4 regions of the Pradoshia sp. D12 genome follow, and region 4 is predicted to be linked to each of the others. Evidence: predicted binding sites of a transcription regulator. Region 4 holds the regulator's gene; each other region holds the start of a gene.
The links. The regulator LexA, encoded in region 4, represses DNA repair genes until DNA is damaged. The targets are predictions, from matches to a motif close to CGAACATATGTTCG.
Positions count from the first base shown of each region.

Region 1 (5,973 bases), 340 kb from region 4:
GGGCGCACCAGATATTTTGCTTCTCCTATAAATTCAAAAATATCACGATTGTCCCAGGAATGATTACCAAGTGTAATGATATTAGCTCCGTACTCAAGTAATTCTTTATAAATTTTTTGGGTAATCCCTCTTCCAGCTGCAGCATTTTCTCCATTAATGATGACAAACTGCGGTCTATATTTTTCCTTTAACTTCCCTAAATATTCTTTCACCATTGCTCTTCCAGGTGATCCAACAATATCCCCTATAAATAATAACCTCATTTTCGCTTTCCTTTCTTTGAAACTAGGCCAAGATTATCTTTGGTATAGTTTAACTTTTTTGTTTAAAAAAGTTTCGATCTCCAAAAAAATAAAGCGGTGAGGAACACCGCTTTATTTTGCATATTCAACTGCTCTGGTCTCACGAATAACCGTCACTTTAATATGTCCCGGATAGTCCAGTTCATCTTCAATACGTTTTCTAATATCTCTGGCTAATCGGTGTGCCTCTAAATCATCAATACTTTCAGGCTTAACAATAATACGAACTTCTCGTCCTGCCTGGATTGCAAATGATTTTTCAACACCTTCATAGGATTCAGAAATATCCTCAAGTTTTTCAAGGCGACGAATATAGTTTTCAAGCGTTTCACTTCTAGCTCCAGGTCTAGCTGCAGATAATGCATCAGCAGCTGCTACCAGAATGGCAATTATAGATTTTGGTTCGGCGTCTCCATGGTGAGAAGCAATACTATTAATGACAACAGGATGTTCCTTGTACTTCGTAGCAAGTTCCACTCCTATTTCCACATGGCTTCCTTCTACTTCATGGTCAATCGCTTTACCGATATCATGCAATAGTCCAGCGCGCTTTGCCAATGTAATATCTTGACCAAGTTCTGCTGCCATCAAGCCGGATAAATAAGCTACTTCCATCGAATGTTTAAGCACATTCTGACCATAGCTTGTACGGTATCTTAAGCGGCCAAGAATTTTTATTAAATCTGGGTGTAAGCCATGAACCCCAACTTCAAATGTTGTTTGCTCACCGATTTCACGGATATGCTCATCGACTTCCCTTCTTGCTTTATCAACCATTTCTTCAATACGAGCCGGATGGATACGCCCATCCTGAACAAGCTTTTCAAGGGCAAGTCTTGCAGTTTCACGTCTAATTGGATCAAATCCAGATAAAATGACAGCTTCAGGTGTATCATCAATAATTAAATCGATTCCCGTCAACGTTTCAAGTGTTCGAATATTACGTCCTTCTCGACCGATAATTCGACCTTTCATTTCATCATTTGGAAGATTAACAACAGAAACGGTCGTTTCGGCCACATGATCTGCTGCACAACGTTGAATCGCAAGTGACAAGATTTCACGTGCCTTTTTGTCTGCTTCTTCCTTCGCTCGGTTATCGCTCTCTTTCATCATGATTGCAATATCATGTGATAGCTCTTTCTCAACACGATCAAGGATAATGGCTTTTGCTTCTTCTCTAGTCAGGCTAGAAATACGTTCAAGTTCAGAACTTTGAGCTTGAATTATCTCGTCCACTTTGCTTTCCATCTGTTCAATATGCTGTTGTCTTTGGTTCAGAGAATCTTCTTTCTTCTCCAATAAAGCCTCACGTTTATCTTGAGAGTCTGCTTTACGGTCCAGATTCTCTTCTTTTTGTAGAATTCGATTTTCCTGTCTCTGTAATTCAGTTCGTCGATCACGAACTTCCTTTTCAGCATCAGTCCGAAGCTTATGAATCTCATCCTTTGCTTCAAGAAGGGATTCCTTTTTCAAGGCGTCCGCTTCACGCTTTGCGTCCTCAATAATTTTTTCAGCTGCGTTCGTTGCGCCGGATATTTTAGATTCAGCTATAGATCTTCTTAACAAATAGCCAACAACTGCACCAACAATTAGGCCAAGCAAAATGGAGATGATAGCGATTGGATCCATCATTACACCTCCTCTTGCTATTAACTTTTTTAATCTCTTTTACTACATTGTTTTCAATTCTGGCATGTACATCATCTAAAAATATACAGCACAATCGCTTTTAGGCATGTCATAAAAAAAGATATTAATACATTTCTATTGTAAAGTTATGAAAATTTGTTGTCAAGAGCAAGTCCTGACGCTCTTTTAATCGTTTTTAGAAAATACAGACAGATATACAATTTTCGTGACCCTATCCACCTAGGTCATAGTTTCTAATAATACTCTCCACTTTAAGACAGCCGCTTCCCATTAAGTTGAGTAAAAGTACAAAAGCCGAAGAAATTATTTGTTTTTCGCATCTTTTCTAATAAAGTTATAGATTTTTCTCAAACAACACTTACTGATTGATCATACTCTGCCAGTCACTATACTACCTAAATATTATTTCTTTCATGATTCTCTTCAGAAACAGCTAAATTTATAATAAAACACACCCTGAGGCCCACCTATAGAAAGAGCAAACCCATAATCAGGTTTGCCCATTACAAACTACTTATTCAGGTAAATCAAATTTATCCATTTCCTCTGCTGCTTCAACCACTTTCGCTTCACCGTTTAATCCATAGGCTGAGCGGATTTTAATGGAAATTTCATCCCGAACATCTGGATTTTCTTTTAAGAAGAGCTTCGCATTCTCTCTTCCCTGTCCTAAGCGATCTCCATTATATGAGTACCAAGACCCACTCTTTTCAATAATATCCAATTCAGAACCAATGTCGATGATTTCTCCTTCTTTGGAAATACCCTCACCATACATAATATCAAGTTCTGCCACTTTGAAAGGTGGAGCCACTTTATTTTTAACAACCTTTACTTTAGTCCTGTTCCCTACAATATCATTTCCCTGTTTCAGTTGTTCTGCACGTCTTACTTCAAGGCGAACCGTAGAATAGAACTTAAGAGCACGACCACCTGGAGTTGTTTCTGGGTTACCAAACATAACACCAATCTTCTCACGGATTTGGTTGATAAAGATTGCTATGGTGTTAGATTTATTAATGGATCCAGAAAGTTTACGAAGAGCCTGAGACATTAAACGGGCTTGTAGACCCATATGAGAATCTCCCATTTCACCTTCAATCTCAGCTTTTGGTACTAAAGCAGCCACTGAGTCAACAACGATAATATCAATTGCACCACTTCGTACAAGCGCCTCAGCAATTTCCAATGCCTGTTCACCTGTATCTGGTTGGGAAAGTAATAATTCATCTATATTTACGCCAAGCTTTTGTGCATATGCCGGATCTAAAGCATGTTCTGCATCAATAAATGCTGCTTGTCCACCCTGTGCCTGTACTTCAGCAATTGCATGTAAAGCTACTGTCGTTTTACCGGAACTCTCCGGTCCATAAATCTCAATTATTCTACCTCTTGGATATCCACCCACACCGAGGGCTGAATCAAGAGCAAGCGAACCACTTGGAATGGTAGAAACCTTTCTGTCTGCTCTTTCCCCCAGCTTCATTACTGAACCTTTACCAAATTGCTTTTCAATTTGTTTTAGCGCCATATCGAGCGCAGCTTGACGTTCACTCACAGTTTATTTCCTCCCCATATCTATATAAAAACATTACATGTATAATTTAGAACTTATTTATACTATACCTCATCTGTCCCCATTTAACAAGTAAAAAAGCGAACATTTATTCGTATTGTTTTAATGGTAATTTTGCTAATAAATTTAAAGAAACTCTCTAGCAAACAGAATGCTTTTAGCAGTAATTAAAGTAAAACTAAAATTATCTCAATTTTATAAACAATAGAAATCCCCAACCATATAAGTTGGGGTTTTCTATTATGCATATAACTCTCTCAACTTTCGGATAAGAAAATGACAGCCATACTTCATGCTTCTTACCCGATTAACCTCACGCATACCGCCTAAGTCCAATCTCTTTGCGTACGTTTTCTGACCGGAAATGGCTATACCGATATAAACAGTCCCTACCGGATGACCTTCCAATTCATCTGGTCCAGCTACTCCAGTAAAACTAATCCCAATATCAGATTGGAGCATGGCTTTAATATTATCAGCCATTTCCATAGCACATTGCTCACTGACAACTCCATATTGGTCGATGGTTGATTGTTCGACCTTCAAAAGCTTTTCCTTTGCTTCATTGGTATAAACAACAATACCGCCCTTAAGGATTAAACCGGCTCCCTGTATATCCGTCATTTTTTCCTGAAACATTCCGCCGGTTAAGCTTTCTGCTGCCGATATTGTAAGCTCATTTTCTTTTAAAAGATTGATAAGTTCAGTCATAATAGTCGCATCATCATATCCGTAAAAATATTCTCCCACACGCGAAAGAATTTTTTCTTCTGTCTCTTTTAATAGTTTGTCAGCTTCTTCAATAGATTCATGTTTAGCTGTAATACGAAGAGTTACCTCTCCATCTGAGGCAAGAGGCGCTATTGTCGGATTACTTTGCTGATCCAGTAAATCTTCTATATCTGTTTCAAGCTGTGATTCCCCAATACCAAAGAAACGGAGGACTCGGGAATCTATACGCTCCACCCTGTCCATTAATCTCAAAAGATAAGGAACTGCAAAATTTTGATGCATTGGCTGCATTTCACTTGGAGGACCTGGTAATAAAATGTGAAGAATATCCCCATGAGACACAACCATTCCGGGAGCCATTCCATTTTGATTAGGGAATACTTCCGATCCTCCAATAACCAATGCTTGCTTCCGGTTGTTTTCTGTCATCACCCGTTTTATTTTCTTGAAATATTCTTCAATATTTTCCATAGCTTTTTGGTCTGTTATTAATGTTTTACCTATATGGGCAGCTACAACTTCTTTTGTTATATCATCCTTTGTTGGTCCCAACCCACCAGTGTATATTATGAGATTTGCTCGGGATTCTGCAATTTCAATAGCCTTTTTTAATCGTACAGGATTATCCCCAACTACTGTATGGTAATATACGTTAATACCTATCTCTGCCAGGCTTTTTGATATAAACTGAGCATTGGTATTTGCAATCTGTCCAAGTAATAACTCAGAGCCTACCGCTATTAATTCTGCATTCATTCTGTCACCCGCCATTTAACAAGTTATATTTAGAATGATACCCTTATTTAGAATTTAAAAACGCATGTTTATTCTTAGCAAAGTAATCCCAGCCAGACCATAGAGTAAAGAATAAGGCTACGTAAAGAGCTATATCAGCAAACGGGAAATTAATCCACGCAAATGGTAGATTATGCAATAGTAATGCAGCTATAGCTATGATTTGAGTCCATGTTTTAATTTTACCCAATTGATTCGCTGCAACCACTTCACCTTCACCGGCTAGAACCAGGCGAAGACCTGTTACCGCAAATTCACGGCTGATAATTAAAATAACAATCCAAGCAGGGGCCAACTCGTATCCTACAAGGATAATTAATGCTGCAGATACAAGAAGTTTATCTGCCAACGGATCAAGAAACTTTCCAAGGGTTGTGACCAGATTATGTTTTCTAGCATAATATCCATCAATCCAATCAGTAGTGGAAGCAATGATAAAAATGATAGCTCCAACAAAATGAGAGATAGGCAACTCCACATCGTTAATCACCCACGTTCCCCAATCAATGGATGGAAGCATGATAATCATAAACACAGGGATCATGCAAATTCTGGAAATCGTTATCTTGTTCGGTAAATTCACTTGATGTTCCTCACTTTACTTTTAAATTTTATTTATAAAAGGATAGACGAGAGAAGGCCATCCATTGATGACCTTCCAATCTTACTCCTTCGTGTAATCAATCGTTATGTTTTGAACAATCAGTTCACTTTCATACTCCAGTTTTTCATCATTAACAAAAATTTCAGTGTCTGGAGTTTTCCCTATATTCATGACTATTTGATTATCATCTGAAAGATCAAAATCCTGGCTTTCTCCATTTTGAATCACCCCATTGAAGAGATTTTCTCCCTTGGAGTTTTTAACAGATACCCATGTCTCGCCGGTAGATTTTACTGATACCTTAAATTCAT
Region 1 is NZ_CP044545.1:1,459,039-1,465,011, reverse strand. Features, by position in the region: gene F7984_RS07215 (TIGR00282 family metallophosphoesterase) at 1-263, opposite strand, end outside; gene rny (ribonuclease Y) at 375-1,934, opposite strand; gene recA (recombinase RecA) at 2,470-3,513, opposite strand; gene F7984_RS07200 (competence/damage-inducible protein A) at 3,772-5,019, opposite strand; gene pgsA (CDP-diacylglycerol--glycerol-3-phosphate 3-phosphatidyltransferase) at 5,063-5,641, opposite strand; gene F7984_RS07190 (helix-turn-helix domain-containing protein) at 5,723-5,973, opposite strand, start outside.
Region 1: the regulator LexA is predicted to act here: its motif matches at 3,613-3,626, upstream of recA (recombinase RecA).

Region 2 (5,973 bases), 1.8 Mb from region 4:
ATTGCATACACATTCAAGTAATTTAGGATAATACTGAGAACTGGTAGGTTCCCATGGAGCGATTGCATGCTCCCTTAATGTTAATTCCGGGTCAGGAATTACGGCAGCCCGGTCAACTTTTACTTTAAAGCCCAGTCCATCACATGTTGGGCAGGCGCCAAATGGACTGTTGAACGAGAACATCCGAGGCTCCAATTCCCCAATTGAAAATCCACAATACGGACAGGCATGATGCTCACTGAAAAGCAACTCTTCCTCGCCTATTACATCAATGATAACTTTACCATCACCCAGACGGAGTGCAGATTCAATTGAATCAGCTAAGCGGGCATTGATTCCCTCTTTCACGACAACCCGGTCGATGACCACTTCAATCGTATGCTTTTTATTTTTATCCAGACGAATATCATCATCCAAATCATACATTTCTCCGTTTACACGGACACGGACATACCCTTGCTTTTTAATATCTTCAAGCATTTTGACATGGGTACCTTTTCTGCCTGTTACAACCGGAGACAGAATCTGCATTTTCGTGCGTTCTGGATAGGACAAGATTCTGTCTACCATTTGCTCAATTGTTTGAGATGTAATTTCAATCCCATGCACAGGACAGACTGGTTTGCCGACTCTGGCATACAATAAACGCATATAATCATAAATCTCTGTCACTGTCGCAACGGTTGAACGAGGATTGCGGCTTGTCGTCTTTTGGTCAATTGATATCGCTGGAGACAGCCCTTCAATCAAATCAACATCCGGTTTATCCATTTGGCCGAGGAACTGCCGGGCATATGCGGAAAGAGATTCCACATAGCGGCGCTGGCCCTCCGCATAGATTGTGTCAAAAGCCAGGGAGGACTTTCCGGAACCGGATAAACCCGTCAGTACAACCAGCTTATCCCGGGGGATTGTCACATCAATATCCTTAAGATTATTGGTCCTGGCCCCTTTAATTACAATTTTATCAAGTGCCATCCTATGTTCATCCTTCCACTTTTAACTCTAAAATTAAATCTCTAAGTTCGGCAGCACGTTCAAAATCAAGCGCTTTGGCTGCTTCCTTCATTTCTTTTTCCATATTTGCAATTACTTTTTGACGCTCTTTCTTGGAAAGTTTCTCGTATTTATTTGCAGCTTTTTCTTCTTCATCTTCCGTTATATGAGTGGCCCGAATGACATCGCGAATATCCTTCTGAATCGTCTTGGGAACGATGCCATGTTTCCTGTTATACTCTTCCTGAATCGCACGGCGCCTTTTAGTCTCTGAAATCGCTATTTCCATGGAATTCGTTATTTTATCTGCATACATAATAACATGACCGTTTGAATTACGGGCAGCACGGCCGACCGTTTGAATAAGAGACCGTTCTGAACGCAGGAATCCTTCTTTATCCGCATCAAGAATAGCTACGAGTGAGACCTCCGGAATATCAATCCCTTCACGCAGTAGATTTATTCCAATCAACACATCATATTTTCCAAGACGCAGATCTCTGATGATTTCGATTCGTTCGAGTGTTTTAATCTCAGAGTGTAAATATTGAACCTTGATGCCAAGCTCTTTTAAATAATCCGTTAAATCCTCAGACATTTTCTTAGTCAATGTAGTGATTAGGACACGCTCATCCCTTGTGATTCTCTCGTTAATTTCCCCTAACAAGTCATCAATTTGACCTTCAATCGGGCGAACATCAATAGTTGGATCCAGCAGTCCTGTTGGACGGATAATCTGTTCAACCATTTCCGGTGAATGCTCCTGTTCATAAGGCCCCGGTGTAGCAGATACATAAACAATCTGGTTGACATGTTCTTCAAACTCCTGAAATTGCAAAGGCCTATTATCCATTGCGGACGGCAAACGGAAACCATGATTGACAAGTACCTCTTTCCGGGCGCGGTCTCCATTATACATTCCGCGAACCTGCGGGACTGTAACATGGGATTCATCTATAACCATTAAAAAGTCTTTAGGGAAATAATCGATAAGGGTATAGGGGGTAGAGCCCGGCGGCCTTAAGGTCAGATGTCGGGAATAGTTCTCGATTCCTGAACAAAAGCCCATTTCTCTCATCATTTCAAGATCGTAACGGGTTCTTTGCTCCAACCGCTGTGCTTCGAGAAGCTTTCCTTCACCTCTTAAAAAGGTGAGCTGCTCTTCCAATTCCGTCTCAATATTTTGAATAGCAATCCTCATCTTTTCTTCTCTTGTAACGAAGTGGGATGCAGGGAAGATAGCTACATGATCTCTTTCGCCGATAATTTCTCCAGTCAGCGCATCCACCTCTCTGATCCGTTCCACTTCATCGCCGAAAAATTCAACACGTACACAGTGTTCATCCTTTGAGACTGGAAAAATCTCTACTACATCTCCTCTTACTCGAAATGCTCCGCGTTGAAAGTTAATATCATTTCGTTCATATTGAATGTCGACCAATTTACGTAATAGCTGATTCCGCTCCATTTCCATGCCAACTCGTATGGATAAAACCATTTCCCCGTATTCTTCTGGAGAACCCAAGCCATAAATACAGGACACACTGGCAATAATAATGACATCCTTCCGCTCAAATAATGCAGATGTTGCAGAGTGGCGCAGTTTATCTATCTCATCATTAATACTGGCGTCCTTTTCTATAAAGGTATCAGTCTGAGGTACATACGCTTCAGGCTGATAGTAGTCATAGTAACTGACAAAATACTCGACTGCATTATTCGGAAAGAACTCTTTAAATTCACTGTACAGCTGTCCAGCAAGCGTCTTATTATGAGCAATGATAAGGGTGGGCTTATTAGTCTCTTTTATCACGTTTGAAATCGTGAATGTTTTTCCGGTTCCAGTAGCGCCAAGCAGCGTTTGATGCTTAACGCCATTATTAATTCCATTCACTAGCTCTTTAATTGCAGTTGGCTGGTCTCCTTGAGGAGTATACTTGGAAACCAATTCAAATTGTTTACTCACACAAAAGCCCCTTTCATCATTTTCATCTCAAGTCTCGTTTTATTTGATAACAATATTTTACCACAATCATCTATAAACAAACCAATAAAAAGCGAACAAACATTCCCTTTTTTAACTTTAATAATATCATTTATGCCCATCCTGCAAAAAAATAAAAGAGTCTTCCTCAATAATATGGAAGACTCAGTCTGTTGTTTATGCACTTTTAGGTGTTCTTTTGATCATGCGCTGAGAATACCAATACCCGGCCGTTAATGAAAATGCGTCAATTATAATCAGAGGCCAGGATGATGTATAGCCTTTATACGCTGATGCGGCGATTAGGGCAACCGTTAAACACAAACCGACTATGCAGCTATATGTCACTCTTGAAAAGAGCACAACTAATAAACCTGGAGCTAAAAGAGCTATTAAAATCTTCATCTGAGGTCTCACCTGCTTCCTCTGGAATCACGCAGCTATTTTCCAGCAATTCTATTCAGCTACAAATATATTACATTTCATGTGATTAATCCAGCAGGATACTAAGTTAATCGCTGACTGGCCCTCCATTTGGCACCCCTCTGACTTCAAATGTGTCCATAGGCCTTTAGGATCATGTATGAAATTTTATCCAAAATTAGGTTTCGTTAACCAAATCTAAAGGAATTTATAAAGAAGCAAGTATTCATTAATATAGGAGGGAAAATATGAAACTTAAAAAATGGTTATCCATCTCTTCTGCTGCTTTCTTAGGGATTGCCTTAACAGCATGTTCGGATGCCGAAGAAACCTCTAATGATGAGAACGATTCAAAAGAAGAAACAGTTGAAATTACATATGCCAGAGGAGTCGATACGACAGGCAGTACAGAAAAACTGATAGAAGCATTCGAGAAAAAACATCCGAATATTAAGGTAAACTATCAGGAAATGCCGAATAGTTCTACTCAACAGCACGATCAATATGTAACCGCATTCAGTAGTAAAAGTGCTGAAATTGATGTATTTGATGCAGATGTTGTTTGGCCGGCAGAGTTCGCCCAAGCTAACTATGCGATGGAATTAGACCGCTTCATCGATCAGGATAAAATAAATCTCGAAGACTACTTCCCCGGTCCAGTTGAAGCCGGGAAATTTGAAGGCAAGCAATGGGCTCTGCCAAAATACTCAGATGCCGGTATTCTTTATTATCGAACAGATTTGGTTAGCGAACCCCCAAAAACATGGGATGAGTTGATAGAAATGGCTAAAGAAGGAAACGGGAAAGAAGGCACAAGCTCAGGCTTTGTCTTCCAAGCAAAGCAATATGAAGGTATTGTTGTGAACGCCATGGAATTCATTGCCTCCTACGGCGGCAAAATCATCGATGAAAACAATGAAGTCGTCATTAACAGTCCAGAAGCCAAAAAAGGACTTAGTAAAATGGTTGAAATTGCAAACGCAGATTTCATGCCAAATAACATTTTAACTTTTACCGAAACGGAAACTGAATCTGCCTTTAAAGAAGGCCAAACTGTATTCGCACGCAACTGGCCCTATATGGAAAAAACAGCTGCTGATAAAAGTACCTCAAAGGTAGCTGGCAACTTTGCCTTTACCTCCTTGCCTGCTGGTGATTCAGGCTCAGCTTCGACACTCGGAGGCTATATGGCCATGATTAACCGCTATACTGATCATCCAAAAGAATCATGGGAATTTGTGAAATTCATGACTGGGGAAGAAGGACAAAAAATCTCTGCGACCGAAGGCGGACGTGCTCCAACCATAAAAGCTTTATATGAGGATAAGGAAGTACAGGATGCGGCTCCTGTTTTCAAAGAAAAGTCTTTTGTTGAAACACTAGAAAACGCTGTACCTAGGCCGGTTACTCCAAATTACCAGGAAATATCGGATATTTTGCAAATCGAAATTTCTAAAGCATTAACAAAGGATATTACAGTTGATGAAGCCATTGAAAATATGGAATCGAAAATGAAGGCTGCATTGAAGGAATAGATAACTTAGCCTAATAGGAACGGCAATGGGAGGGAGATGGGCACAAAAGCTTGTCTCCTATTTTTTAGCTTTTGAAGTCCATCCTGAAAGGAGTAATGATATGAAAAAGAAATTTTCGCTATCCGAACGACAATTAGGATATGCCATGATTATCCCTTCTCTTATACTAATTGGAATTGTTGTTCTCTATCCAATTGCCATGTCTTTTTGGAACAGTATGTTTGATTATCGATTGAATACTCCAGAGAAATCCGTACGAATGCTATCTTCTCAAGTTGACCTTGAACGGTATGCCACTGATTATTATTATCTACAAAAAAATCTAGAAGAATTGAATAGCGATAAATCCAGCCAATGGGCAGAACTCATTGAAAAAAATCATCAAAAACTTTTAAATGAATCCGATATCGAAAAGCAATATGAATATGTAGAGAAAAAGGTTGCCAACTTTGAACCTATTAAGGAGAAAGATGAAAAATATGCCTCCATTAATGAGGATACAGCAGAAGCCTATAAAGCTGATTTAAAATCCATCAGTGGTGAATTGAAAGCGATCGAGGGAGAGCAGTCAGAACTTGCAAAGGATACAGCTGCTTTATCTGCTTCTGTCTCTGATTCTATTTTGAAGGAAAACTTTGTTGGGTTAGGTAACTACAGTAAATACCTATCTGATGCACGCATGTGGAAATCGTTATCCAATACGATGATTTTCACAGTTATTACAGTCTTTTTTGAATTGGTGATTGGATTAGCCATTGCCTTATTAATTAATCGAGCGTTCTTTGGCAGAGGTGCGGTCAGAGCAGTTGTATTAATTCCCTGGGCGATCCCTACCGCTGTATCAGCGATGATGTGGATGTTCCTCTATGATGGGCAATCAGGTATTATCGCCCACTTGTTCGAAGAGCTTCATATTATTTCAAACGCCGGGGATTTATTAAGCACAGGTGCCGGAGCGATGGCGTCTGTTATTCTAACGGATATATGGAAAACAACACCCTATATGGCTTTGTTATTGTTAGCGGGCTTGCAGAC
Region 2 is NZ_CP044545.1:3,558,050-3,564,022, forward strand. Features, by position in the region: gene uvrA (excinuclease ABC subunit UvrA) at 1-978, opposite strand, end outside; gene uvrB (excinuclease ABC subunit UvrB) at 986-2,962, opposite strand; gene F7984_RS17195 (CsbA family protein) at 3,158-3,385, opposite strand; gene F7984_RS17200 (ABC transporter substrate-binding protein) at 3,652-4,938, shown strand; gene F7984_RS17205 (carbohydrate ABC transporter permease) at 5,039-5,973, shown strand, end outside.
Region 2: the regulator LexA is predicted to act here: its motif matches at 3,055-3,068, upstream of uvrB (excinuclease ABC subunit UvrB).

Region 3 (5,973 bases), 900 kb from region 4:
TAAGACTTCCCCATGGCTTTTGAATTCCTATTTTATCAAGGGTATAGAGACTTATTATCGTTCTTTTTCATATGAAATTTCCTGAAAAGGGCAGACTACCCCCTTGGCGAAATTGCACATGAAAAATGGCACGGATCAATGACAAGTTTTCAAGCCATTGCAAACATACCTTCACAGAACGATTCATCTCTACACCTCCTTTAATGGAATAATTTAGTTATAATTATAAACTTTCAGTCAACTATTAACAACTGCTTTTTTCACTCTTCACAGATATCCTTCCATTCTACGAATGGTCCTTCTGTTCCACCCGATTCAAACGGATTTCTACTTGTTTGCCTACTAGCCATAAAAGGAAAATGACGATACCAACAATAATACTTTTTACTGGTTCGCGAATTAAAGACATAATGTCATGGCCAATATAACTAATAGTAAAGATCATGACCAATTTCCCTGCAAAGACAGCAAGCATATATTGTTTTGGACTAATGTCAGATAATCCGCAAACTATATTTACGATCGCGGAAGGAGTGAATGGGAAACAAAGCAAGATAAACAACGGGCCAAATCCATGATGATTGATCCAGAGCATCGCTTTTTGCACAGCCGAATGTCTATGTAAAAATGAAAGGGCTTTTTTCTTTCCATATTTTCTGGACAAATAAAACACAACCATCGCACCAGCGACAGCACCTGTCCAGGAGAGAAGAAATCCAATCCATAAGCCAAAAGCATTGGCATTAGCCGTCACAAAAACAAACAAAGGCAAAAAAGGAAGGAACGCTTCAACAAACGGGAGCAACAATCCCGGAATGGGACCTAAGTTTCTATAATCACTTATTAATTCGGCTAAATGCTCCAATGTTAGCCATTCTGTTAACCAATTAAGATCCATAGTCTCTCCTCACAAACAAATAACAAATTCAGTCCATACTATATAAATATCCCCATATACATTAGATTGAAACAATCCTTACCCCTATTATATCAGATTGCTGTAAGGAGAGAATTAGTTAGAAAATAAACTTGTCAAAAATGTGAAAAGCGATTATTCTATATAGGAACATACGTTCGTTTTTTTTTTACAGACATTGAAAGGACGCGATTTACATGACCCGCATCCCTACAGAAGAGCGCAATATAATGGAAAAAGCGATCTATCTACCCATGGTCCTCACCGTACTTGCCCGAGACCTTCAAGTGGTAAAAGCATCGCCCCTTAAATTAAAACAACCATACATATTATTAATTGATGAAACCATGAAACAGGTCCAAGCAGAATTGAAGCAAGCAAGCCACTATATGAGGACACATCAACTCAAAGTGGAAGAAACAAAAAGAGACGAATCATTCACCTCCTTTTTATTTCTGTATAAAGGCTATGAGGAATACCATAATTATTTCAATCCCCGTATTCGAAATAAAGTACAGGAATTACTGGAGTATTATTTTTTGAAGCAGTGGACTGACCAACTGAAAAATTAACAGCAATAAGTTTCATCGACCTTCCTTATAACTATTTGATGAATGCATTAAACCATGCTTTGCTTGGAAATCCGAATTCCTATCATTAACTTGCATGGCGTTATATAAATAATGTGTCTTTCGCTCCGTCTCTGCTAAGGTTTGAAGCAGCTTCGACTTCAGCATTGCAGTTCTGAGCATCTGGTTTTCAATGATACTATATGAAACTGGAACAACGATAGATTGCTTATTATGAAAATTAATTTGGGTTTTAGTCGCGTCAATCTTAACTCTGGATACAATGTGTTCATAAGAAAGCCAAATACATGATTCTTTTGCAGGAGATGTAGTAGGAAAAAAGAATAATCGATTAGCCGCTTCTAACGATATCGGCACTTTATGCGAGATACCGAGGAGCTTTTTCGTCGACTGGCACCTCCCAGGATAATCAGCCCCAAAATAATCACAGCTGGATTTTACTACTTCCGATGGCCTAAAAGGTACTAAAATTTCTTCATCAAATTCAATCACTTTAGAATACGTTTTCGATCCGTATTCTACTGGAACAACAGCAAATGTAAATGGACTTATTTCGTAATCCTCTCTCCTGGTAATCACGTTCTTTTCCATAGCTTCCTCCTTATAAATCCTGCAATTAAACTACAATTTCAATATAACATAATATTTTAAAATAATTGGTTTATTCACCAAAATTTCAATTTTAACCCAGAACCCCCATGATTGTTACGGTTAATTCATTTTATATTCTGGGTATATGATAAATAACTATTTCAAACTACCAAAGTAAATTTTCTGAATAATTTAAATATTTAGTTGATTTTTCTTTTCATCTGACTTATAATAAAAAAAAGCAACGGGGGGATATCCATGAATCACGAAAAAGCAAATACAGATATCGTAAAAGCTGTTGATGTGACTGTTGACCAGGGGACCATGGAAGATCTACTGATGGATATGATGATTTACGAAGCTCAACTAACCCATGCACATAGGAAACTGAAAGAAGAAATCGATCATGCCTTGGACAATAAGGACAAAGAAGCATTTATGAAACTTTCCGCCGAGCTAATTGAATTGGAGAAAAACTTTGGGAATTAATTCAAACAACTTGTAACGAATAAATACGGTGTATAAACAAAATCACAGAGCGAGGATCATTTAATCCCGCCCTGTGATTTTCTTGTTTTCACTCTTTAATCACGGTATTTCCCTAAATAAAATGAAAACGTTGACAGTATTTAATCAAATACTTTGAAAATGTTAGGGTCGAATCCAAACGTTCCTTGTTTGAACTATATAAAGTCTCCTTATCAGTTGTGCGAGCAAGAACAGCTTCATTAATAATCTGATGATACTCTTTTGGCATATGGCTTAAACCATATCTCCCTGCCCCTGTCTTGGAAATGATATCGTCTTCCGCTAACGTATAGTATTGACAAAGCAGCCCAAGAACTGTCCATTCTATTTCCTCCCGTATATCGTGAGCAGGCATGTTCAGCAATTCATCGAATGAGGATTCCAACCACTGAACTCGATCGCCCCAGTATGTATTCATATTCGCGAATACATAGGATTGTAATTGTTTCGAGCGGAATTCCAGTTCAAAATCCGAGGAAGCAGGCCCAAGAACAGTAATTCCTTTTTTAGCAAAAAGTGTCCATGTCACAGGATTGAAATTAAAATAGGGGCCAAAGCTTAAATTTCCGCTATTATAATAAAAATGATTTTGATGATTATTGTTCACTTTCCCTAAGTCTCCCCAAGTAATATAGACACCGTCCATCTCTGGAGTCTTATATTTTTGAGCGATCATTCTATGAATCTTTGAGAGAATACCAGCTTCATCTTCTGTGAAATGCCGACTTGTGACAGAAATAAAATCGATATCACTTTTACCTTTTTCAAAGGCATCCAGTGCAATGGAGCCATGTAAATACAAGCCCTCCAACTCATTTGGCAGATATTCATTGAATAATCCTTCGTATTCATTCAAAATAGTTTCTACGATTTTTGGTATTTTCAACATACCTATCCCTCTATTACTATAGTTAGTATAATTCTATTGTCATAAACACACTGTTCGGGTTCTCTTTGTAATCTGCAAACGGCTTACAATATTGAAATCCAACACTCTCTAAAGCCTTTGGGCTGGTTTAAAGGCAGCCATTGATCCGGTTTCCAGACTTAGTTTCTTATAGTTACGTTCCTTCGCTATATTGATAATGTCCTCTAGCAGCTTTCTAGCTACCCCTTTTCTTAAATGATTCAGTGAAGTTTTCATCGATTTAATCTCTCCATGAGTCATATCAAGTTCTTTCAGGGCCCCACAGCCAACTAACTCCTCATTCTCCCAGACACTCCAAACCGTGATATTTGTTTTTTTCAACTCTTCCAGATTTAAAGCATGTATACTCTCAGGTGGAGAATGCTCGGCCATACTGTAAAGATGGCTACTAATTAAAGCAGCCACTTCAGTTCCTCTTAAATCATCCAATTTAATCTTCATTCAATCATCCCTCACCTTTGACGCCCCAAAAAGAATATACAAATCTTTAATTTATGTCTCCTAAATAGACGGGAACCTTATCACCTTTGTGATAGTTGATTACCTGTTTTCTCATTGCTTGAGGATAGAGTCTGTATGCTAATAAATCACTTAACGGCAGCCATTCTACTCCGATTTGTCCCTCATCAGGATTTAGTCCATTTTGAATCACTGTATTCCTTCCTTTAATCGTACATAAAAACATATATTCAATTTGATGGGTTTCCATATCAAAAGCAGCATGTTCATGATTTTGTCCGATATATTCACGAATCAGGATTAAATCACCAATTTCAACCTCCTGTCCTATTTCTTCTATACATTCTCTTATTAACGCTTGATGAAAGGTTTCTCCATGCTCTTGCCCGCCACCAGGCAATATATAATAGACACCTTCCTGATCTTCTTTTTTTATCGCAAGTAATTGATCATCCTGAATAATAATGGCTTTAGCAGAATTTCGAATCGGCATCATCGTTCATCCCTTTATCTATGTATTTTAAATTACAAAAAGAGCTGAAAATCCAGCTCATATGGTTATTGATTTGGAATTGAGTCAGCGTTCATATATCGTTCACTGATGATACTGCGATGATGTAATTCATGCCCGGCAATGATAACAGCCAGAGCCCGAACCGTTATATCGCAATCATTAGCTGTGCCTCGGCGCAGCCACTCTTCACTGCGGAGACTTTTTAATAATATAATCGTTGACTGACGGACGATAGAAAAGTTTTGTAGGAGCTCTTCTACTGTTTGTTTTGTAAAGGATGCTTGCTGAACATATTCTTCTTCATTAAAACCTGGCAAGTTTCTGCGTTCTCCTCGCGCGATTGCAAGAAGCCTGTATGCCATGATTCTCTCTGTATCAATCATATGCCCAATAACTTCCTTGATACTCCATTTTCCTTCGGCATAACGGAATTCCGCCTGAGTATCAGTTGTTTTTTCCAGATTGGCAATCGTCTGTTTTATTTGTTCGGATAAAATTTGGATCAAATCACCTTCCGGAACTAATTCTACATATGGTTGATAATAAGGAGCATATTCATTTTGTTTTAATTGTTTTCGCATATTCCCTCTCCTTTTATGTATTTCCTCTATTTATTCCACCTTCATTGCTTAAATTCCTTTATTGCACGATAGCAAAAACAGAGCCACTCCGTCTAACGAAGGGCTCTTCATTTTATTCATTATAACTTTTTATTTTTTATACTTCTCTGCCATTTCAATCCGTTCAAGCATGGTTGGATGACTGTTCCGGAATATTTTAATCAGTAAAGGCGGATTCACTTGGCTTAGCCCCTTTTCAGAAAGTTTCTGAAAGGAGGAAATAGCTGCTTCAGGATTATCGGTCATGTTTAATGCATAGGTGTCTGCTCTTGTTTCCTGCACACGGGATACATAATTTGTAACGGGACTTGCTGCGAACAACAGAATGGACGTAATCAGTAAAAAGAGCGGCAATGACCGAATATCACTCATGGATTCTAAGTGATACAATTCCCCTCTGTTCCGTATGGCTCTTTTCATCCATTTATCTGTCAGCCATAAACCAACCAACATGAGAACCAAATACCCGGCAATACCGAGGTATATATGTTTTTCCACATAATGAGCCATTTCATGAGCCATGATAAATAAAATCTCATCATCCTCTAGGCTGTTCAATGTGGTGTCCCAGAGTACAATTCTGGAATTTGAGCCAACCCCTGTTACATAAGCATTTAAAGAATTGGTTTTCTCTGACATATTTACTTCATACACATGCTCAGCCGGAATATTGGCTTTTGCTGCCAAATCAAGGATTTGTTCTTCCAATACTTTATCTTTCAGCGGGTAAAAATCATTGTAAAGCGGATCGATGACAACCGGCTGAATAAACATGACGAATATCGTGAATGGAATGCATAAAAGCCAGCTATACAGCCACCAGCGAG
Region 3 is NZ_CP044545.1:896,974-902,946, reverse strand. Features, by position in the region: gene F7984_RS19675 (RAxF-45 family protein) at 68-187, opposite strand; gene F7984_RS04455 (TVP38/TMEM64 family protein) at 287-898, opposite strand; gene F7984_RS04450 (YhjD family protein) at 1,114-1,488, shown strand; gene F7984_RS04445 (competence protein ComK) at 1,501-2,097, opposite strand; gene F7984_RS04440 (IDEAL domain-containing protein) at 2,356-2,586, shown strand; gene F7984_RS04435 (aminoglycoside adenylyltransferase domain-containing protein) at 2,699-3,514, opposite strand; partial or broken gene F7984_RS04430 (GNAT family N-acetyltransferase) at 3,537-3,994, opposite strand; gene F7984_RS04425 (NUDIX domain-containing protein) at 4,041-4,505, opposite strand; gene F7984_RS04420 (DinB family protein) at 4,571-5,107, opposite strand; gene F7984_RS04415 (M48 family metallopeptidase) at 5,237-5,973, opposite strand, start outside.
Region 3: the regulator LexA is predicted to act here: its motif matches at 1,064-1,077, upstream of F7984_RS04450 (YhjD family protein).

Region 4 (5,973 bases):
CTACTTCTCCATGTAAAAAAGATAACTCAGCAAAACAGGCTAGCACTATACATAACAGTAAAAATACTTTATCTTCTTTTTTAAACTGAATATCCATTTTAAGGATCCCCCTCTACCTAGTTATTCTAGGTATATAGTGATAAATATACATAGTTATTCTATGTATATAGGCAAATAGTCAAAGCGAGGCTTTCTTCCCCCATAGATACCCAGCAAAACTGACTGGATATAAGATAAACGTACAAAATACACATGCAATAATAAATGGTTTATCCAGTAAGGGGTCAAACCATTGATCCGGTACGAGGTTAAAGATAACCAAATACATTAAGATAATGTTAGGGATCACCGTAATCAAAAACGTTTTCTTAATAAGCTTTTTGCCCTGATGTCCAAATTCCTTGCCAATTTCATAACCAAGCAAGACCCAAAAACCAATATAGATGGCCATTAAAAGTACAGGAATCGATGTTAGCAAAGACCATATTTCCTTGGCCCAATTCCAATCATATGTATGGTTGATAAATGTTAACAAAATTCCGCTTATAAAGAGGGACAAGTTAATTCCTGCAAATATCCACCTTGTTTTTCTTGGTGTAAGGGTTAGTTCCTGTTTCCAGGATACAGCAACTTCTTCCGGTGTACCCAGCCGCATCGATAGCTCTTTATAGATTAAGTCGGGTGACTCATCCTCATAAATGATGTCGCAAGCCATTTCGGAAATATGTAACTTATATTCTTTCATAATAGCCGCTTTATCAGGATGGGCACCCAGCAATCGATCAAGCTGACTTAAATAATCTTCTTCAGCCCGTCTCATGTTTCTGTTCTCCCCATTACCTTGTTCATGACCTGGACATATCGATTCCATTCGTTTGTTTTAATCTCTAGCATCTCTTCGCCAGCCATGGTAATACGGTAGTACTTACGAGCGGGTCCCTTCTCTTGTTCAACCCAGTAGCACTCTATATATTCCTGTTTTTCAAGCTTATGCAAAGCAGGATACAGCGTACCTTCCTTCATCTGAAATCCATGGTCACTGCGGTGATCCATTTCTTTCACCAATTCATACCCATACATATCTCTTTCTTGCAAAAGCTGCAGAACAAGAAGTGATGTACTTCCTTTTACAAGTTCACGATTAAACATTTCTTCACCTACCTAGAATTATTAGGTACATATCAAACATACATCATTTGGAATTGTTTGTAAATATATTCATAAAAAAATCACCAGAGAAAGACCCTGGCGATTTTTTAAAAATATATTTTATTTTTGTAGCATTTCTTTTACTAAAGAAACCACATTAGATGGAGTGAATCCGAATTTTTCCATTAACAATTCACCAGGGCCGGAAGCACCAAAGCGGTCAATTGCCAATATTTCACCTTCATCACCTGTATAACGGTCCCATCCGAAAGATGTACCTAATTCAATTGCTAAGCGTTTCTTAACAGTTGAAGGGATAACAGATTCTTTATATTCAGCAGATTGAGCTTCAAAGCGATCAAATGATGGCATGCTGACAACTGATACATCAATGCCGTCATTCGCTAATATAGCCTGTGCTTGAACAGCCAATCCTACTTCAGATCCAGATGCCAACAATATAGCATCGGCAGTATCCTTATTGGAAGGTGAAACTACATATCCCCCTTTAGCAACGCCCTCTTCAGCTAATTCAGCTGATAACGGTAACGTAGTTAAGTTTTGGCGGGATAATACTAACGCAGTTGGTGCAGACTTGCTTGTTAATGCCGCTTTCCATGCAGCTGCCACTTCATTGCTGTCAGCCGGACGGATAAGTGAAACATTAGGCATTGCGCGCAATGCAGCCAAGTGCTCAATTGGTTCATGAGTTGGACCGTCTTCTCCAACTGCAATACTGTCATGTGTAAATACATATGTGACAGGAAGATTCATTAACGCTGCTAAACGAATAGCTGGACGCAGATAATCAGAGAATACAAAGAATGTTCCTCCATACACATGCAAACCACCGTGAAGTGCCATACCGTTTAATGCAGCACCCATACCAAATTCACGTACTCCAAACCAAATGTTACGGCCATCATAGGAGCCTGGCAAGAAATCTTTTTCGCCCTTCAGCATCGTTTTGTTTGATCCAGCTAAGTCAGCGGATCCACCAAATAAAGATGGAAGATTCTTAGCAATTGCATTTAATACTTCTCCGCCTGAATTACGTGTAGCAACGGCTTTTCCTGCTTCATAAACAGGAATATCCTTATCCCAGCCTTCAGGTAATTCGCCTTTAATTGCTGTTTCTAGCTGAGCAGCAAGTTCAGGGTATTCGTTTTTATAGCTTTCAAATAATTGGTTCCATTCTTCTTCTTTTTTAGCACCAGCTTTTACAACAGTTTCTTCAAAATTGTCATAAACATCTTGTGGCACATAAAAATCTTCTTCGAATGTCCATTTGTAATATTCTTTAGTTAATTTCATTTCGTCTTCGCCAAGCGGAGCACCATGAACAGCAGATTTACCGGATTTATTTGGAGCACCGTATCCGATAACTGTTTTTACTTCAATCATAGTTGGACGGTCAAGATCTGTTTTTGCCTCTTCAAGCGCTTTAGCAATTTCATTCAAATCATTACCGTCTTCTACGCGAATGTATTGCCATCCGTAAGCTTTAAAACGCTCAGCAACACTTTCAGAGAAGCTCATGTTTAATTCGCCGTCAAGAGAGATATCATTGGAATCATAAAGGACTACTAAACGTCCCAATTTTAAATGGGCAGCAAGAGAAGCAGCTTCAGCTGATACCCCTTCCATTAAATCTCCATCTCCGCAAATGCTGTATGTAAAATGATCTACAACATCAAAGTTATCTTTATTGTAGACTGCCGCCAAATGACGTTCCGCCATTGCCATACCGACTGCCATCGCAATACCTTGGCCTAGTGGTCCGGTTGTAGCTTCTACGCCTTTTGTATGTCCATATTCAGGATGTCCAGGTGTTTTACTGCCCCATTGTCTGAAATTCTTAATTTCTTCCATATCAAGGCCATAACCTGATAAGTGCAATAAGCTGTATAAAAGCATGGAACCATGTCCTGCTGATAATACAAAACGATCACGGTTAAACCAATCCGGATTTTTTGGATTATGGTTCATGAATTTGGTCCAAAGTGTATAAGCCATAGGAGCAGCTCCCATAGGCATACCAGGGTGACCTGAATTAGCTTTTTCAATTGCATCGATTGAAAGTGTACGAATAGCTGTGATAGATAAATTATCTTTTTCTGTGAACATTGCCTACATCCTTTCAGATTAACCTTCTAATTTATATTAATGAAGTATAAACAGGTTGACAAGACTTTGTTGGTAAATGCTACAAAATCGTCACTCCTTAAACTATTTTTTTGGAGTCTAGCCTATTATCCTATACCCTTAATGTAATTTTTTATTACGTAATTTTTTTATTTTTTCAGGTGTGACATCCTTACCTTCTGGATCGATAATGGTCAAACCTTCAACCGTATTTCTCATTGAAGTACGAAAGGTTTCCAAATACTCTTTCCTTAGAAGAGATTGTTCAGTGGCTTCTTCTTTTGTAAGCCCAACTGTTTTTGATTTCTTAGATAATTCATTAATTCTTTTAATTTTATGCATTGGCAGCATGGTATTGCTCCTTCTATATAAAATATAAGTAGATATTGTCATCGTATAGAAAAACCGCTGGATTTTCAAGAAGGAACTATTGATTAGTATTCTTTTTCCTATATTCTGAATATCTTCGGTGAATAGTGGCTTTAGAGAGATCATAGCCTTTTCTGTTTAAATTCTCCGTAATTTCAGCAAATGTTAATCCTTTAATACGCAGCTCAATGACCTCTTGTAAAGGTACCTCTGACCTTTCTCTTCCGCCTCCAAGATGTTGATTTGCTAAATTTCTTTGCGGTTTATATCCATTTTCAATGGCTCGTTTCATCCCTCTTCTGATTTTACTGTTTTGCAATTTTCGCTGATATTCCTCTACTATACTAATGATTTGCAAAATCATGGCATCTGTTTCAGAAACCTCAAGCTCACCATTATGAGTAACCGTATATAATTTAACTCCTTCTTTATAGATGCAATGTAATAGAGCAATCTTGGCATTTCCTCTGCCAAGTCTTGTTTCATCCTGAATCAAGAGACCCTCGATTTCTCTATTTTTCATTTTTTCCAGCAAGATTAGAATGCCTTCTCGTTCTAAATCATATCCACTGGCTTGTTCTTTCTCGATTATTACAACCTCGAACCCTTTTATGGCAGCCAGTCTTGTTAACTCCTGCTCCTGCCTTTCCAGTGATGTTTCCTGTGAACTTTTATCTGTGCTGACTCTGCAATAAATTCCAACCTTCATTTTCTATCACCATTCTTCTTTACATATAGATAAGGCCGGGAAACATTCCCGACCTTTCTGATTATATAGTTATTTATCAGAATCTGCTAAGTGTAGCATTTCTGTGCTTTCGTTCATTTTCTTTACAGGAATCACAATCGTTTGCCCTTCCTTTATATGATTAATGTGCAAGTCATTATTTTCCTGAACCCAAGAGACAAATTCAGTCTGTGTCATTTTACTGCCGTTAAAACGTTCAGCCATATCCCAAACTGTATCTCCTTTTTTAACCGTAATTTGTTGATAATCGTCTTTTGGTGCTTCAATATTTGTTACTATCATTGTAGTTATTAATAAGAAAAGACCTATAAAAAACAAGATTGAATAGCTATAAGAAGTCCATAATTTTTTCATAAATAAACCCCCATCGAATGTATGTTCGTTTAATATAAACTAAGTATAAACCGAACAAACGTTTTGTGTCAACACAAAAAACGAACTTATGTTTGTACTGTTAAACAGGAAATGATATACTAAAAACAAGAAAAGCTAAAAGAGGTGCGGGAGATGACTACTAAATTATCCAAACGGCAACAGGATATTTTGCTATATATTAAAGAAGAGGTAAAAACGAAGGGCTATCCACCTTCCGTTCGAGAAATTGGCGAAGCAGTCGGACTGGCTTCAAGTTCCACAGTTCATGGTCACTTAGCGCGATTGGAAAGCAAAGGACTCATCAGACGGGATCCTACAAAACCGCGTGCTATTGAAATCCTGGATATGGATCCACATGACCATATTCCAAAAACAAACTCAGTTAATGTACCATTAATCGGGAAAGTAACTGCAGGGCAGCCTATTACAGCTATCGAAAATATTGAAGAATACTTCCCTCTACCTGAGCATATGGCTCCTGCCGATGAAAATGTGTTTATGCTTGAAATTATGGGTGACAGTATGATTGAAGCTGGAATACTTAACGGTGACTATGTTATTGTTCGCCAGCAGCATACAGCAAACAATGGTGAAATTGTCGTAGCCATGACTGAAGATGATGAAGCTACCGTAAAACGTTTCTTTAAAGAAGATACTCATTTCCGTCTGCAGCCGGAAAATTCTATGCTCGAGCCTATCATTCTACAAAATGTCAGCATCCTCGGTAAAGTGATCGGGTTATACAGAAATATTCAATAAGAACGATGGGACCGGCTTTCAGCCGGTTCTACTTATGTGTTTAAAATCTATTATCTCTATTTTCTCTATTAAACTTATGCATTTAAAGATTGGCATATTCCACTTTATAAATAGATTAACGCTTTTATTTATCTCGTTGTTTACATAATATAATTATGTAATACAAAAAGCTTGCAACCATTATGATTGCAAGCTTGAAGGTCCTATATATCCCATCCTTTGTAATAGTATCTTGATCGTTTACTCTCTTCATAACACGACTGACAAATAGCAAATGGATAATTCCAGCTTAACGGCTTATTGCATGACCGACATTTTGTTTGATATTTTTTAACCCCTTTTCTTAACTGATTATGTGCATCTGAACTGATTTCTTCTCTTACTCGCTCCCAATAGACCGTTTCACTTCTTCTATCTAATTTATACAA
Region 4 is NZ_CP044545.1:1,801,692-1,807,664, reverse strand. Features, by position in the region: gene F7984_RS08815 (DUF4153 domain-containing protein) at 1-97, opposite strand, end outside; gene F7984_RS08810 (hypothetical protein) at 179-820, opposite strand; gene F7984_RS08805 (PadR family transcriptional regulator) at 817-1,149, opposite strand; gene tkt (transketolase) at 1,270-3,276, opposite strand; gene F7984_RS08795 (DUF896 domain-containing protein) at 3,415-3,645, opposite strand; gene F7984_RS08790 (YneB family resolvase-like protein) at 3,722-4,372, opposite strand; gene F7984_RS08785 (cell division suppressor protein YneA) at 4,442-4,765, opposite strand; gene lexA (transcriptional repressor LexA) at 4,919-5,545, shown strand; gene F7984_RS08775 (helicase-related protein) at 5,749-5,973, opposite strand, start outside.